DNA from 2 places in the Cedecea sp. Ae19-4 genome. Region 1 is predicted to be linked to the other one. Evidence: predicted binding sites of a transcription regulator. Region 1 holds the regulator's gene; the other holds the start of a gene.
What was found. Region 1 encodes LexA, which represses DNA repair genes until DNA is damaged. Its sites were predicted from a motif close to TNCTGTATGTACATACAGNA; they were not measured.
Positions count from the first base shown of each region.

Region 2: a site for LexA is predicted at 1,349-1,368, ahead of sbmC (DNA gyrase inhibitor SbmC). Genes of this name have one in related genera too.

Region 1 is NZ_JBCHWG010000002.1:583,250-590,823, reverse strand. It holds gene dinF (MATE family efflux transporter DinF) at 1-1,217, opposite strand, end outside; gene lexA (transcriptional repressor LexA) at 1,295-1,903, opposite strand; gene AAIE02_RS15540 (diacylglycerol kinase) at 2,013-2,381, opposite strand; gene plsB (glycerol-3-phosphate 1-O-acyltransferase PlsB) at 2,513-4,942, shown strand; gene ubiA (4-hydroxybenzoate octaprenyltransferase) at 5,003-5,875, opposite strand; gene ubiC (chorismate lyase) at 5,875-6,384, opposite strand; gene malM (maltose operon protein MalM) at 6,573-7,529, opposite strand.
Region 2 is NZ_JBCHWG010000001.1:2,149,634-2,157,207, forward strand. It holds gene AAIE02_RS10245 (FUSC family protein) at 1-256, opposite strand, end outside; gene AAIE02_RS10250 (VOC family protein) at 411-845, opposite strand; gene sbmC (DNA gyrase inhibitor SbmC) at 858-1,322, opposite strand; gene dacD (serine-type D-Ala-D-Ala carboxypeptidase DacD) at 1,475-2,641, opposite strand; gene AAIE02_RS10265 (acyltransferase family protein) at 2,894-4,045, shown strand; gene sbcB (exodeoxyribonuclease I) at 4,122-5,549, shown strand; gene AAIE02_RS10275 (APC family permease) at 5,611-6,975, opposite strand; gene AAIE02_RS10280 (hypothetical protein) at 6,965-7,027, opposite strand; gene AAIE02_RS10285 (LysR substrate-binding domain-containing protein) at 7,403-7,574, opposite strand, start outside.

The sequences.
Region 1 (7,574 bases):
TTACCCCACAAAGGCAGCGTAAACATCGTCACGCCAAAGCCCAGCGCCGCAACCGCCATGCTGTTACGCATTTCGGCACCCCGCGTCGCGCCGATAAACATACCGTCCAGCAGGTAACACCAAACGCCCACGACCGGCAAAACAACCTGCCAGGCAAGGTAATGATTTGCCAGAACACGAAGCTCCGGCAGGGAGGTAAGCAGCGCGACAATTTGCTCCCCAGCAAAAGCATAAATAGCGGCAAATGCTATCGCAACCAGCCCCGCCTGCCTGCACGCAGCCCCCCAAACTTCGAGCAACTGCCCACGGTTACGCGCCCCGTAAGCCTGCCCTGAATGGGCTTCTACGGCGTAAGCAAAACCGTCCAGCGCATAGGCGGTAAAGGTCAACAGCGTCATCAGCACGGCGTTAACGGCAACAATTTCGCTGCCGAGACGCGCACCAAAAATGGTGATTGAAGCAAAGCAAATTTGCAGCAGCAGCGAACGCAGCATGATATCGCGGTTGAGGGCCAGCAGCTTGCGTAAGTCCCCTTGCCAGGCCGTTTTGAGACGAGCCCAACTGATGCCCCGCAGCTTCAGTACCTTCCGCACCATCACCAGGCCGATGATAAACGTCGCATATTCGGACACCGCCGTGGCCAGCGCCGCCCCCTGCACGTTCATGTGCAGCCCCATCACCAGCCAGAGGTCGAGCACGATATTAATCAAATTGCCGACGACCAACAGGATGACCGGCGCCCGCGCATACTGAACGCCCAACAACCAGCCTAACAGCACGAGGTTAGCCAGTGAGGCCGGGGCGCTAAGCCAGCGGATCTCCAGGAACCGCCTTGCCTGATCCAACACCTCGTCATTGCCGCCAACAACGTGCAGCGCAAGGTTGATCAGTGGATAACGCAGGACCACGATAGCCAGCCCGGCTATCATCGCCAGCATCAGGGGTTGAACCAGTGCGCGCGCCAGCCGCTGTGGATCGTTCGCACCAAACGCCTGTGCCGTTAACCCGGTGGTGCTCATGCGCAGAAAAAGCAGCAGCATAAAGAGGAAACTGGTCGCCGTGGCGCCGATAGCCACCCCGCCAAGATAGGTCGGGCTATCAAGATGGCCAATGACCGCCGTATCGACCAGGCCCAGTAACGGAACGGTGATATTGGAAAAAATCATCGGCAGCGCAAGCCGCCACAGCGCACCATCCGTTGACGAAAAGAATCGCATGGGAATGATCCAGAGGAAAAAAGAGAGGTGTTTAAGGCAGGTGGCACGGCAGAGTTACCGCACCACCGGAAGAGGTGTTACAGCCATTCACCGTTGCGGATCACCCCGACGGCCAGGCCTTCAATGCTAAAATTCTGCTCGCGAAGATCGACCACAATAGGCTGGAATTCGCTGTTTTCCGGCAGCAGGTGCACGGTATTGCCCTGCTTTTTCAGGCGTTTTACGGTCACTTCATCGTCGATACGCGCGACAACGACCTGGCCATTACGCACGTCCTGGGTTTTGTGAACGGCTAATAAATCACCGTCCATGATGCCGATATCTTTCATCGACATGCCGCTGACGCGCAGCAGGAAATCGGCATTCGGCTTGAACAGAGAAGGGTCAACCTGGTAGTGGCCTTCGATGTGCTGTTGCGCCAGCAGCGGCTCACCGGCGGCAACACGGCCCACCAGCGGCAGGCCATTTTCTTCTTCAACCAGCAGACGAATGCCGCGTGATGCACCAGAAACAATCTCGATGGCACCTTTACGTGCCAGCGCTTTTAGATGCTCTTCCGCGGCGTTTGGAGAACGGAACCCCAGACGTTGTGCAATTTCGGCGCGCGTAGGTGGCATGCCGGTCTGGTTGATATGATCCCGAATGAGATCAAACACCTCTTGCTGCCTGGTAGTTAGTGCTTTCATTCCGCCCCCTGGGTGTTTATACAGTTATGCTGTGAGTATATACAGCCCCGGGCGATTTTGAAACCACAAATTAAGCAAAAAACCAGCGACTTAAACTGTTCTGGAAGGGCTATCGCAAATGTGACCAAAGCAAGGTGGCCCAGGTTGCAACCGCAAGGATAATCGCTATCAATACGGCGGCGGAACCCATATCTTTGGCTCGCCCTGAAAGCTCGTGGTACTCGGTGCCGACACGGTCAACCAGCGCTTCAATGGCGCTGTTGAGGATTTCGACAATCATCACCAAAACAACCGAGCCAATCAGTAAAATACGCGTGATGGGGTCCACGTCCAGCCAGCAGGCGATGATGATAGCGATGACCGCCGCTACGCCCTCCTGACGAAAGGCGGCTTCGTTGATCCAGGCCGCACGCAACCCCTTCCACGAGTAGCCTGCAGCCTTAATAATGCGGGTGATGCCGGTGGTATTATTCGCCATTCAAGGAAACCTTTTTAAATATTGAGCGTCAATGCTCACTGAGTCTAAATCGCAGCGCCACAGAAATTCCCCAGAGTTTCTGATATCCTTGCGGCGCATTTGCATTATTAACCTGAGGCTTTACATCATTTATGTCAGGCTGGCCAAGAATTTACTACAAATTACTGAATTTACCATTAAGCGTTCTGGTAAAGAGCAAGTCTATCCCGGCGGATCCCCAAACCGAACTCGGTCTGGACCCTTCACGCCCCATCATGTACGTCCTGCCCTACAATTCTAAGGCAGACTTACTGACGCTGCGTGCCCAATGTCTGGATCACGATCTGCCCGACCCGCTGGAACCTCTGGAAATTGACGGCGTACTGCTGCCGCGCTACGTGTTTATCCACGGCGGGCCGCGCGTCTTCACCTATTACACGCCAAAAGAAGAGTCGGTAAAACTGTTCCACGATTATCTGGATCTGCACCGCAGCAATCCCGATCTCGATGTACAGATGGTGCCGGTTTCCGTGATGTTCGGCCGCTCGCCAGGGCGCGAAAAAGGGGAAATCAACCCGCCTTTACGCACGCTGAACGGCGTCCAGAAATTCTTTGCGGTTTCCTGGCTGGGTCGCGATAGCTTCGTGCGTTTCTCGCCGCCGGTTTCGCTTCGCCGCATGGCAACCGAACACGGCACGGACAAGATTATTGCCCAAAAATTGGCTCGCGTGGCGCGCACTCACTTTGCCCGCCAGCGCCTGGCCGCCGTTGGCCCGCGCCTGCCGGTCCGCCAGGATCTCTTCAACAAGCTGCTGGCGTCAAAAGCGATTGCCCGCGCGGTAGAAGATGAAGCCCGCAGCAAGAAAATCTCCCACGAAAAAGCGCAGCAAAATGCCGTCGCGCTGATGGAAGAGATTGCCGCGAACTTCTCCTACGAAGCCGTACGTCTGACGGACCGCGTTTTAGGTTTAACCTGGAACCGCCTCTATCAGGGCATTAACGTGCATAACGCCGAACGCGTGCGTCAGCTTGCCCATGATGGCCACGAAATCGTCTATGTGCCCTGCCACCGCAGCCACATGGACTATTTGCTGCTTTCCTACGTGCTTTATCACCAGGGGCTGGTTCCGCCGCACATTGCCGCCGGGATCAACCTGAACTTCTGGCCAGCCGGCCCGATTTTCCGCCGCCTGGGCGCGTTCTTTATTCGCCGTACCTTCAAGGGCAACAAGCTTTACTCCACGGTATTCCGCGAATATCTGGGCGAGCTGTTCAGCCGCGGCTATTCCGTTGAATACTTTGTCGAGGGTGGCCGCTCCCGTACCGGTCGTTTGCTGGATCCTAAGACTGGCACGCTGTCGATGACCATTCAGGCCATGCTACGTGGCGGCACCCGCCCGATCACTCTGGTGCCGATTTACATCGGGTACGAGCACGTCATGGAAGTGGGCACTTACGCGAAAGAGCTACGCGGTGCGACCAAAGAAAAAGAGAGCTTCATGCAGATGGTGCGCGGCCTGAGTAAGCTGCGCAACCTCGGCCAGGGTTACGTTAACTTCGGCGAACCGCTGCCGCTGATGACCTACCTGAACCAGCATGTTCCGGAATGGAAAGACTCTATCGATCCGATAGAAGCAATTCGCCCGGCCTGGCTGACGCCAACGGTGAATGATATCGCTGCCGATATCATGGTGCGTATCAACAACGCAGGGGCCGCTAACGCCATGAACCTGTGCTGTACCGCGCTGCTTGCTTCACGCCAGCGTTCGCTGACCCGTGAACAGCTTACCGAACAGCTCGACTGCTACCTGAACCTGCTGCGTAACGTGCCGTATTCTCCGGATGCCACCGCACCAACGGTTTCCGCTGACGCGCTGATCGACCACGCGCTGCAGATGAACAAGTTCGAGGTGGAGAAAGACACCATCGGTGACATCATCATTCTGCCGCGCGAGCAGGCCGTGCTGATGACCTATTACCGCAACAACATCATGCACATGCTGGTGCTGCCGTCGCTGATGGCGTCCATCATCACTCAGCATCGCCACATCTCGCGCGCAGAGCTGCTGCGTCAGATAGAAGTTGTTTACCCGATGCTGAAAGCCGAGCTGTTCCTGCGTTGGGAAAAAAGCGAGCTGGGCAGAGAAATTGATGCGCTGATCGCGGAGATGGAGCGTCAGGATCTGGTCATGGTTGTCGGTGACGAAGTGCAGATTAACCCTCACCGCTCACGCACTCTGCAGCTTCTGGCGGCGGGGGTGCGCGAGACAATCCAGCGGTATGCCATCACCTTCTGGCAGTTGAGCGCCAACCCGTCGATCAACCGCGGAACGCTGGAACGCGAAAGCCGCACGGTGGCGCAGCGACTGTCCGTTCTGCACGGCATTAACGCCCCGGAATTCTTTGATAAAGCGGTCTTTACCTCGCTGGTGCTTACCCTGCGCGATGAAGGCTATATCAGCGATACCGGTGATGCAGACGCGACCGAAACCATCAAGGTTTACCAGATGCTGGCCGATCTTGTGACCTCGGACGTACGTCTGACGATTGAGAGCTCCGCTTCCCAGGACGCGGTTTCTTAATTCAGCAGAAACGAAAAAGGCGGGTGATTAACCCGCCTTTTTTATTACCTGAAGACTGACTCAGAAATGCAGGTAGCTCAACGCCAGGCCCAGGAACAGCACCAGCCCGACATAGTTATTGTTCATAAACGCTTTAAAGCAGCCTTCGCGCTCGCGTTTGGCGATCAGCTTCTGCTGGTGCACAAACAGCCCGCCCGCCAGCAAAATTGACCAGTAGAACGTGCCACCCAGCCCATTGAGCCAGCCCACAACGCCCATCAACAGCATGGTGGCGATTTGCAGCAGGCCGATGATCAGCTTATCGTTGCGGCCAAACAGGATCGCCGTCGACTTAATGCCAATCTTCAGGTCGTCGTCGCGGTCGACCATCGCATACTGCGTGTCGTACGCCACGGTCCAGCAAATGTTAGCGAAGAACATCAGCCAGCAGCTTAACGGCACCGATTCGCTGGCGGCGGCAAATGCCATAGGAATGGACCAGCCAAAAGCCGCACCCAGCACCACCTGAGGCAAATGGGTGTAGCGCTTCATAAACGGATACACCCATGCCAGCGCAAGGCCGGCCACGGACAGCAAGATCGTCATGGTGTTGAGCGTCAGCACCAGCAGGAAAGCCAGGCCCACCAGCACCGCGAACAGCGCCTTCGCTTCTTTCTCAGAAACTGCGCCACTGGGCAGCGGGCGCTGCGCGGTACGCTTTACGTGACCATCAAATTTACGGTCGGCATAATCGTTCACCACGCAGCCCGCGGCGCGCATCAGCCAGACGCCAGCGATAAAAACAACCAGATTCAGCAGCGAGGGTAAGCCCGGGGTGGCCACCCACAGCGCCCACAGCGTGGGCCATAGCAGCAACAAAGCGCCAATGGGCTTATCGGTACGCATTAACCGGTGATAAGCCAGCAGTTTTCCCTGCTTAAGACTCCACTCCATTATTTTTCCTCTTCGTACAGCGGAGATGCCGGCAGGAACAGTTCGGTCAGCAACAAAGGCTTACCGGAAAGTCTCAGTCGGGAACGACGTCCCCACAGTTCGGCGCTGCGGCCAATCTCAATATAGTCACGCGTCAGGGTTGATGAACTAAAAAGGTAGCGCCCGAGCGGCGTATCGCCAAGCTTTTGCAAAGCCAGCTCAGGGCCATCAAGCGTGCTTTCAGGCACCACGGTGCGCCCCAGCAGCCAGGGTTCGTCATCCCCGCAGAGGATAATTTCCCGCAGCCAGTAACGCGCAGAGGCAGGTAATAAATCGGCTTCGGGCAAATCATTGCCAGCAGGGACAAAACCTTCGCGCACGATGCGGACGGTGACTTTTTGGCAGTGCTGTTCGAAGCGTTTAGTCATCGAATCTTCCAGCAATAACCAGTCGAGATAAGCGGAGCTAAGCCCTTGCGGGACCTCCGTGTAGAAATTCAGGGCGCGCAACGGCGACAGCGCGTCGGACATGGGAATACTCTCCGATACATAACCTGATGGCATTGTAACGCAGAACATCTCTGTGCGGGCAGACAATGGCAACACACGCGGCAAATACCGCAACAATTGAGCAACAGCAACTTAAAGTTTTTAGGCTATAGAAAAAAGGTGCGCCTGAGCGCACCAATACTTCAAGCATCAGCAACGTGGGGAAATGGTTACCCCTTGCCTTTTACACTGCTGATAAAAGTTTTACGGGCGGAGGTGGAACCCAGACGCTCGGCTTCATTCAGCAGTTTCAGGGCTTTATCAATGTCGCCTTTATCCACCGCCTGTTTAATGGCGCGGTTAAAATAGCTTTCCGTATCATTGAGCATTGGCTCGCTTTTCGCGGCAGGCGCCGGAGCTGGCGCTGCCACTGGTGCTGGTGCTGGTGCAGCGGCCGGTGCAGAGTAGGCCGTCAGTGGCGCTACGTTACCGACCACAACAGGTTTGGTATCGGATCCACCAAAGATCTTACCGATCATGATGTTGCCGCTGTTTTGTTCGGTTTTCAGCTTCACCGTCAGGGTACCTTGCCCACTGTGGCTAGCAATCGGATCGGCCACATCAGGAATGGCGTTGCTTGCCCCTTCAGCATAAAGCTTCGCCGGGTTGATCATGCGGGTCGTTTCCGTCAGATCGTGTTTCGTGGTGTACACCAGCATGTAGATCTGTTTTTGCCCCATCATCGGAGTCAACTTCATGACGTTTTCCAGACGGTTGCCGGAGGTCATGCCCGGTTTCTGGTACTGGAAGTAACTGCTCGGGAAGAAAGCAGAAGGCTGCATCTGCCCGTCGAGAATCAGAACGTTTGGCGCATAAACGCTCAGGTCTTTAACCACGCTGGACAACGTGATTTCCAGTGAGCCCTGATCCGCTGGCAGCACGAAGGCGGCCACACTCCCGGTGAGCTCTCCGACATTAATGCTGGCCGAAGAGGCGCTCAGCACCACGTCCTGGCTGACGGGAGGTATCAACGGAACCCATGGCAGGCTTTGTAATTTGTCCGCAGGAATAGACGGTGCGGTAGAGACATTCTGTGGGTTAATCGCCGTGTTGGCGGCAAAAGAAGCCGGCACGGACGATAGGCCCAGAACGGGAAGCAGGCAAAGCGCAAGAAGATGTTTTTTCATTGTTTTATCCTCGAAGCGAACCCGCCTCCTTCAGGCAAAAAAGAG
Region 2 (7,574 bases), on a different contig from region 1:
CTATCAGTCCGATGGCCGCGCCAAAAATGGTGCCACCGATACGCTGGAAGGCGCGCGGAACAACGTTCCCCCAAAAGGAAATGGGGCCCATCACCACCACCAGTGTGATAAGCGGCCAGGTGCCTTCGGGGATGTTCAGCAGGCGAACCAGAACAAATGTCAGCACAAAAGCAAGGGCGATACGTATGCCGTGGGCAACGCGATAGTTGCGGTAAATACGGATCTCAAACGGGGTCAGTGATTTGTCGGGGCGCACACCCGGCTCTCCGAAAATAAAAAAGAAATTGTACCCGTTTTTCTCACAAAGAAATCATGTTGCCAGGTGCGGCGGGGCTTTTACGCGGAATATTTCACATTTCTTTGCTGAATATCAGAAATGGGCGGCAGGCTGCCGCCCGGATTCAAGCCAGCTAGCGCAGCCAGGGCGTAACGGTCACGCCAACCAGCAGCCCTTCAGGACTGAGCATACGTGACACCGTTTGCCCCCAGGGCTCGATACGGTTATCCACCAGCATCTGATACCCGGCCTGCTTTAGTACCGCTGTCGCCTGCCCGACATCTTCTACTTCAAATTCGACCCAGCTTTGGGGCGCGACAATGTGCTCGGGCCAACCGTCCACGCCGAAGCAGGACTGTGCCGCCTGAGCGAGCGGCCAGAGCGCAAAATGCTTCACGCCATCCAGCTCACCGTGTTCCGTTGCCAGATAGTCCTCGTTGCCTTCCATCGCTTTTAACGGCAGACCGAGCACCTGCTGATAAAACCCGGCACTTGCCGCCACGTCGCGCGTAACGGGGCCATACCCGGCGATGAATAACACGTTTAATCCTGCGATAGCTTCCGTCATGGCGAGCTCCTGTCAGACTTTAGCGACCGGAATATACATATCAATTTCCCATACGCCGGACGCCGAGCCGTCGTTGAGATAGATTTCGTAACAGGGTTTGCCGGTTAACTGATAGTCACCATCAGCCTCTACCTGGTCAAAGAAGGTTTCCCAGGCTTCCTGGAATGCTTCGTTTTTTACGATGGCATGCCCGATGGCGTAAGTATCTGCCTCAATAGCCGTGATGATAACGCCTTCGCTGTTTTCCGGTAGTTTGAACTCTTCAGGTACGCCCAGTACCGTGTCCACGCGGAGCTTTTCTGGCGGAACAACATCGGGGTCATCATAGTAAATGGCCAGCCAGTCGCCATGGAGGCTGTGGGTTTTCGCCCACATGGCCAGCTGGCCAAACCCTTGCGGAACCGTGGTTTCCCACGGCCCGACCAGATGAAAACCGGCCACTTTACGCGCCGGAACATGCTGAACTTTGAATGTCATACTGCCTCCACGCTGATGAATAAATACACTGTACATTTATACACTATATTTTTTAAAGGTGGGGCACAAGCTGCCAGATTTGGAAGCAACCTCGCAGGAAATGGCGACAAAAAAACCGCGCAAATTGCGCGGTTCATCAACAAGACAAAGGGTTAAAGCTTGCGGCTGATAAAGTCGCCGAGACGCGAAAACAGCCCGCCCTTCTCCACCGGCGTGAGGTTCACTAGCGGCCAGTGGGAGATAAGCTTGTCGCCATCAAACAGCTGGATCTCGCCCACCTGCGTATTGGCTGCCAGCGGCGCCTCCATATCCTGCTTGCTCAGCACATACTTTGCTTTGATGTTCGGCACTTCCGATTTAGGCAGCGCGAGGAAGACGTCCTGGTCCGGGCCCACATTGATATTGGCCTTGTCGCCGTACCAGATGTGCTCGCTGCCGATAGGTTTGCCTTTTTGCAAGACCTGCACGGTGTCGAAATTATCCTGCCCCCAGTGCAGCAGCTTGCGGGCCTGCTCTTCACGCCCTTTTGAGCTAAGGCCGCCCATAATCACCGCAATCAGGCGGCGCTGGCCCAGCACGCTGGAGGCAATAATGTTAAACCCTGCCGTTTCGGTATGCCCCGTTTTCAGGCCATCCACGTTCAGGGATTTATCCCACAACAGGCCGTTGCGGTTTTGCTGGGTAATCCCGTTCCAGGTGAGACTGCGCTCGCTGTACATATGGTAGAACTGGGGTTCACCGTGGATGATAGCGCGGGACAGCACGGCAAGATCATAGGCGGAGCTGTGCTGCCCCGGCGCGTCCAGGCCATGCACGGTTTCAAAATGAGTATCGTGCAGGCCAAGCTGGTCGACGTAGTGGTTCATCATGGCGACAAACTGTTTCTGTCCCCCGGCAACATAGTCTGCCAGCGCAACGCAGGCATCGTTGCCGGAATCGATAATCAACCCGCGGCTGAGATCGCGCACGGTCACCCGGTCGCCCGGCTTAATGAACATCAGCGATGAGCCGTCAAACACCGGGTTACCTTTTGCCCAGGCGTCTTTCCCCACTGTGACGACGTCGTCCGGGGTAATACGTTTACTGTCGATTGCGCGGTCAACGACATAGCCGGTCATCAGTTTTGTCAGGCTGGCCGGGTTACGCTGGACGTGTTCATTGCCTGCGGTCAGCACCTGCCCGGTGGTGTAATCCATCAGTACCCATGCGCCGGCCTCTACCTGAGGCGGTTGCGGCTGATGGGGGAAAATATCATCAGCATAGGCAGCATTGACGGAAAGGGACAAAAAGCTCAGGGCAACAAGCAGGCGGGTTTTCAACGGAATTTCCTCAAAGACTTAATTTACAGCGGCTCGTTTTACGGGAGTTCTTGTTAATTTGCTTCTTTAAATTGCAAGAAAATATGACATTTCATATTTAGCAATAATAATGAATGATATTTGTACGAAATATATTCCCCCAGACATCACACTGCGTTTATTCCGATATTCCATGTTTGCGTGACATTCTGATTGTGACAGCGCTGATTCATTTTTACTCTGACCGAAGAATACACGCATAAAGGTCATCGTATGGTGGAAAGTAAACGCTGGTCTCCTGAGCTGGAGGGGCTGCGAGGGCTGGCCTCGCTTTGGGTTTTGCTCGGCCACATTTGCCTGCTGGTGCAGTGCCGCATTCCTCTTCTTTACGATCCGGGGATGGGGGTCGATTTATTTATTTTACTGTCAGGGTATTTGATGGCAAAAAATTATCAGGAGCGTCGGGAAAAAGAGCCGTGGAATAGCCCGGATACCTTTCGCAAATTCTGGCTACGCCGCTTCTTTCGCATCGTCCCGCTCTATTATTTGCTGCTGGTCGTGGCGCTGATTTTTGGCAGCTGGTTCGGCGAAATGCGCGATATTATCGCCAGCGCCTGGCCGACAACCGCCACCGCAAGCAGCCGCTATGCCGACCACTCCGCAATGAATATTTTCAGCCATCTGACGTTTATTTTTGGCCTGTTACCGGCCTGGTCCTTCCGCACCGTGTTGCCAGACTGGAGCATTGGGCTGGAGATGCAGTTTTATCTGCTGTTCCCGTTCATTATGCTGCTGGTGATGCGCTACGGGTTTACGGTTAGCGCGACGCTGCTGATGGTGATTTGCCTGGCGGCCCGCTGGCTGTTCCCGGACTACTTCAACGCCTTTCCTATGCCGTCGATGATCCTGATAAAACTGCCGCTGTTTATCGCCGGAATGCTGATATCCCACGCGGTAATGCAAAAAAACCTGCGCTATTGCGCGCTGGCGCTGCTCGCCCCGGTTATTGCCTGGCAGATGCATATCGCCGAAACCCATCTGCGGCTGGTGGCAGAGTGCATGATGATTACCGGCATGACGCTGCTGCTCTGGCAGCCTGACAAAGAAAATCGCCTGCGCCGAATCACGGCGGCACCTCGCCAGCTGCTCACCTGTCGGTTTAGCCTGTTTCTGGGGGATGTCTCTTATTCGGTGTACCTGCTACACCTGATGATTGTCCTCCCCACCATCGGCCTGCTCGTCCGCTACACCGGTTTTGCCCATCAGCCTTCGCTGATGCGTTTCCTGATAGTCACGGCCATCGCGCTGCCCACCGTCTGGCTGATTGCCGTTGCGCTTTACCACAAGGTTGAAAAACGCGGCATCGCGCTGGGTAAACAGTTGCTTAGCGGGGCGAAAATGAAGTCCGAAAGGTCCGTATCTTAAACGCGCTTTTCCTTCTGATGCGCCGGCAGATGGTTTACCATTGAGTCTGATGATAACTAGCTCAATGGTAACCTCTGTGTCCGATTCTGCCTCACTTGCTACCTTTCTGTTTCACGATTACGAAACCTTCGGCAAAAGCCCTTCGCTGGACAGACCGGCCCAGTTTGCCGCGATTCGCACCGACAGCGAATTTAACGTTATTGGCGAACCGGAAGTGTTTTACTGCAAGCCTGCGGATGACTACCTGCCCCAGCCTGAAGCCGTGATGATCACCGGCATAACGCCCCAGCAGGCGCTGGCGCACGGCGAGAACGAAGCGGCCTTCGCGAAGCGTATTCACGACATCTTCACGGTGCCAAAGACTTGCGTGGTGGGCTACAACAACGTGCGCTTCGACGATGAAGTGACGCGGAATATTTTTTACCGTAACTTTTACGATCCGTATGCCTGGAGCTGGCAGAACGACAATTCCCGCTGGGATTTGCTCGACGTGATGCGCGCCTGTTACGCCCTGCGTCCCGAAGGCATTGTCTGGCCGGAAAATGAGGACGGGCTGCCGAGCTTCCGCCTTGAGCACCTGACCAAAGCCAACGGCATTGAACACGCTAACGCACACGATGCGATGTCAGACGTTTACGCCACCATCGCGATGGCTCAGCTAGTGAAAACCCGCCAGCCGCGCCTGTTTGAGTATCTCTACAGCCATCGCTCAAAGCAGAAGTTACAGACGCTGATTGATATCCCGCAGATGAAGCCGCTGGTCCATGTATCCGGCATGTTCGGCGCCCAGCGCGGCAATACCAGTTGGATAGCGCCGCTGGCCTGGCACCCGGACAACCGCAATGCGGTGATAATGGTCGACCTGGCCGGGGATATCTCGCCGCTGCTGGCGCTGGATGCCGCCACCCTGCGTGAACGCCTGTACACACCCAAAGCCGAACTGGGTGATAACGCAGCGGTGCCGATCAAGCTGGTGCATCTGAATAAATGTCCGGTGCTGGCCGTCGCCAACACCCTGCGCCCGGAAGATGCTGAACGCCTCGGCATTAACCGCCAGCAATGCCTTGATAACCTGAAAGTACTGCGCGAACACCCGGAAGTGCGTGAGAAGGTGGTGGCGCTGTTTGCCGAAGCCGAGCCGTTTGTGCCTTCCGATAACGTCGATGCCCAGCTTTACAACGGCTTCTTTAGTGACGCCGACCGTGCCGCAATGCGCATCGTGCTGCAAACCGACCCGCAGAATCTGCCGGCGCTGGATATCACCTTTGCCGATAAGCGCATTGAGAAGCTGTTGTTCAACTACCGCGCGCGCAACTGGCCGGGCACGTTAAGCGAAGATGAGCAGAACCGCTGGCTACAGTATCGCCGGGACGTGCTTTCCCAGGAAGCTCTGCAGGCCTATGCTCTTGAGCTGGAAGCGCTGTATAACCAGCATGAAGGGGATAAAGAGAAAATGGCGCTGCTGAAATCGCTATTTGAATATGCCCAGTACCTGGTCGGTTAACCCTTTTGACAGATAAAAAAATGGCTCCCTTTGGGAGCCATTTTTATTGCTTCGAAACGCATTAAGCGATGTCTTCGTTGTACTGAGGCACCGGGTTACGGAAGCTGCGGGTCACGCAGGCCACGTAAATCAGGCCGATCGCACCCCAAATCAGGCCGAGAATCATCGAGCTTTGTTCCAGGTTAATCCACAGCGCACCCACGGTCAGGGCACCAATCGTCGGCAGAACCAGGAAGTTCAGGTGATCTTTGAACGTCTTGTTGCGCTTTTCGCGGATCCAGAACTGCGAGATAACCGACAGGTTAACGAAGGTAAAGGCAACCAGTGCACCGAAGTTAATCAGCGCGGTGGCGGTAACCAGGTCAAAGTCGATAGCCATCAGCGCAACTGCGCCCACCAGCAGCACGTTGAACGCCGGGGTACGCCATTTCGGATGAATATACCCAAAGAAGCGGTTCGGGAACACGCCGTCACGACCCATCACGTACATCAGGCGGGAAACGCCAGTGTGCGCGGCCATACCGGAAGCCAGTACGGTAATGGTGGAGAAGATCAGCGCGCCAACCTGGAAGGCTTTACCCGCCACAAACAGCATGATTTCCGGCTGAGACGCATCCGGATCCTTGAAGCGAGAGATATCCGGGAAGTACAGCTGCAGGAAATAGGTGGAGACGATGAAGATCAGGCCACCAATCAGCGCGGTCAGGAAGATAGCGCGCGGAATCACACGCTCGGCGTTCTTGGTCTCTTCAGACAGGTTGCTGATGCCGTCAAACCCGGTAAACGAGAAGCACAGGATTGTCGCGCCGGTAATCATCGGCACAATATGCGCGTTCTCGGACCAGAACGGCTTGCTGCTTGTCAGCGTACCCGCACCTTCACCGCCCGCAACGCCGTACACCACCATTCCCATGATTACCGCAATCAGCAGAATCTGCAGGATAACGATGATGCTGTTGAAGTTGGCGACCGTTTTAACGCTGCGCAGGTTAGAAACGGTCATAAAGCCGACCAGCACGACCACGAAGATCCAGGACGGCACCTCAGGCACCAGCGCTTCAAAGTAGATTTTTGCCAGCAGGATGTTAATCATCGGCGCGAACAGGTAGTCCAGCAGCGACGACCAGCCCACCATAAAACCGACCAGCGGGTTAATGGATTTTTGGGCGTAGGTATAAGCGGAACCCGCAGACGGGAAACGACGCACCAGCTTGCCATAGCTCAGCGCGGTGAACAGGATCGCCACCAGAGCAAAGGCATAAGCCGTCGGCACATGGCCATCGGTCATCCCGGAAACAATACCGAAAGTATCAAACAAGGTCATCGGCTGCATGTAGGCAAGGCCCATCATGACTACCGGTACCAGCGTCAGGGTCTTACGCAGACCTGGGCGGGTGTTTGCACCTGCGGTGACGTTAAGCGACATGGTTGTTTCCCTCAGTGGAGAAAGCCTGCGCAAAAGCAAAAATCTGCCCCATCTTAATTTCCTCGGCGACACGACTGTCGTTTTTTAAAAGCTAGTATCTATCCGGTACGAAGCCCGGCCTCTTGGTTTTTTTGGCAAATGCCGTTTGTCTGACTTAATTGATTGCAAAAAAATAACCGACGTCTCTTAAACGTCGGTTAGTTTTCTCTTTTGCAGGCCGCGTATTTTGCACCATACGAAGGCACAATGACAAGATGTTAAAGCCATCTTTGGCAATTTCTTTTTCAGCGCCTGGCGGAAGTAAAAACTCCCACATCCAGCACGGCAGAAGAAGCTAATCCCGTTCCGGCACATCGCTGCCATAACGCACTGCCTGACTGCCATTCAACATAGCCAGGTTAGTAAAATTCCGCCAGTCAAAAAGGCACTATTTTTCTACTGGCATATACACCTGGGCGATATGCGGGTCAGCGACGATTTTTTCTCGCCACCATTCGCTGGCAAGCCCGGCCGTTTGCTCATTCCAGCCTATCCAAACCGGTACATAAGGCACCTGCCCCGCAACCTGTTTTTCCACCAGCGCACCACTCTCAATATAG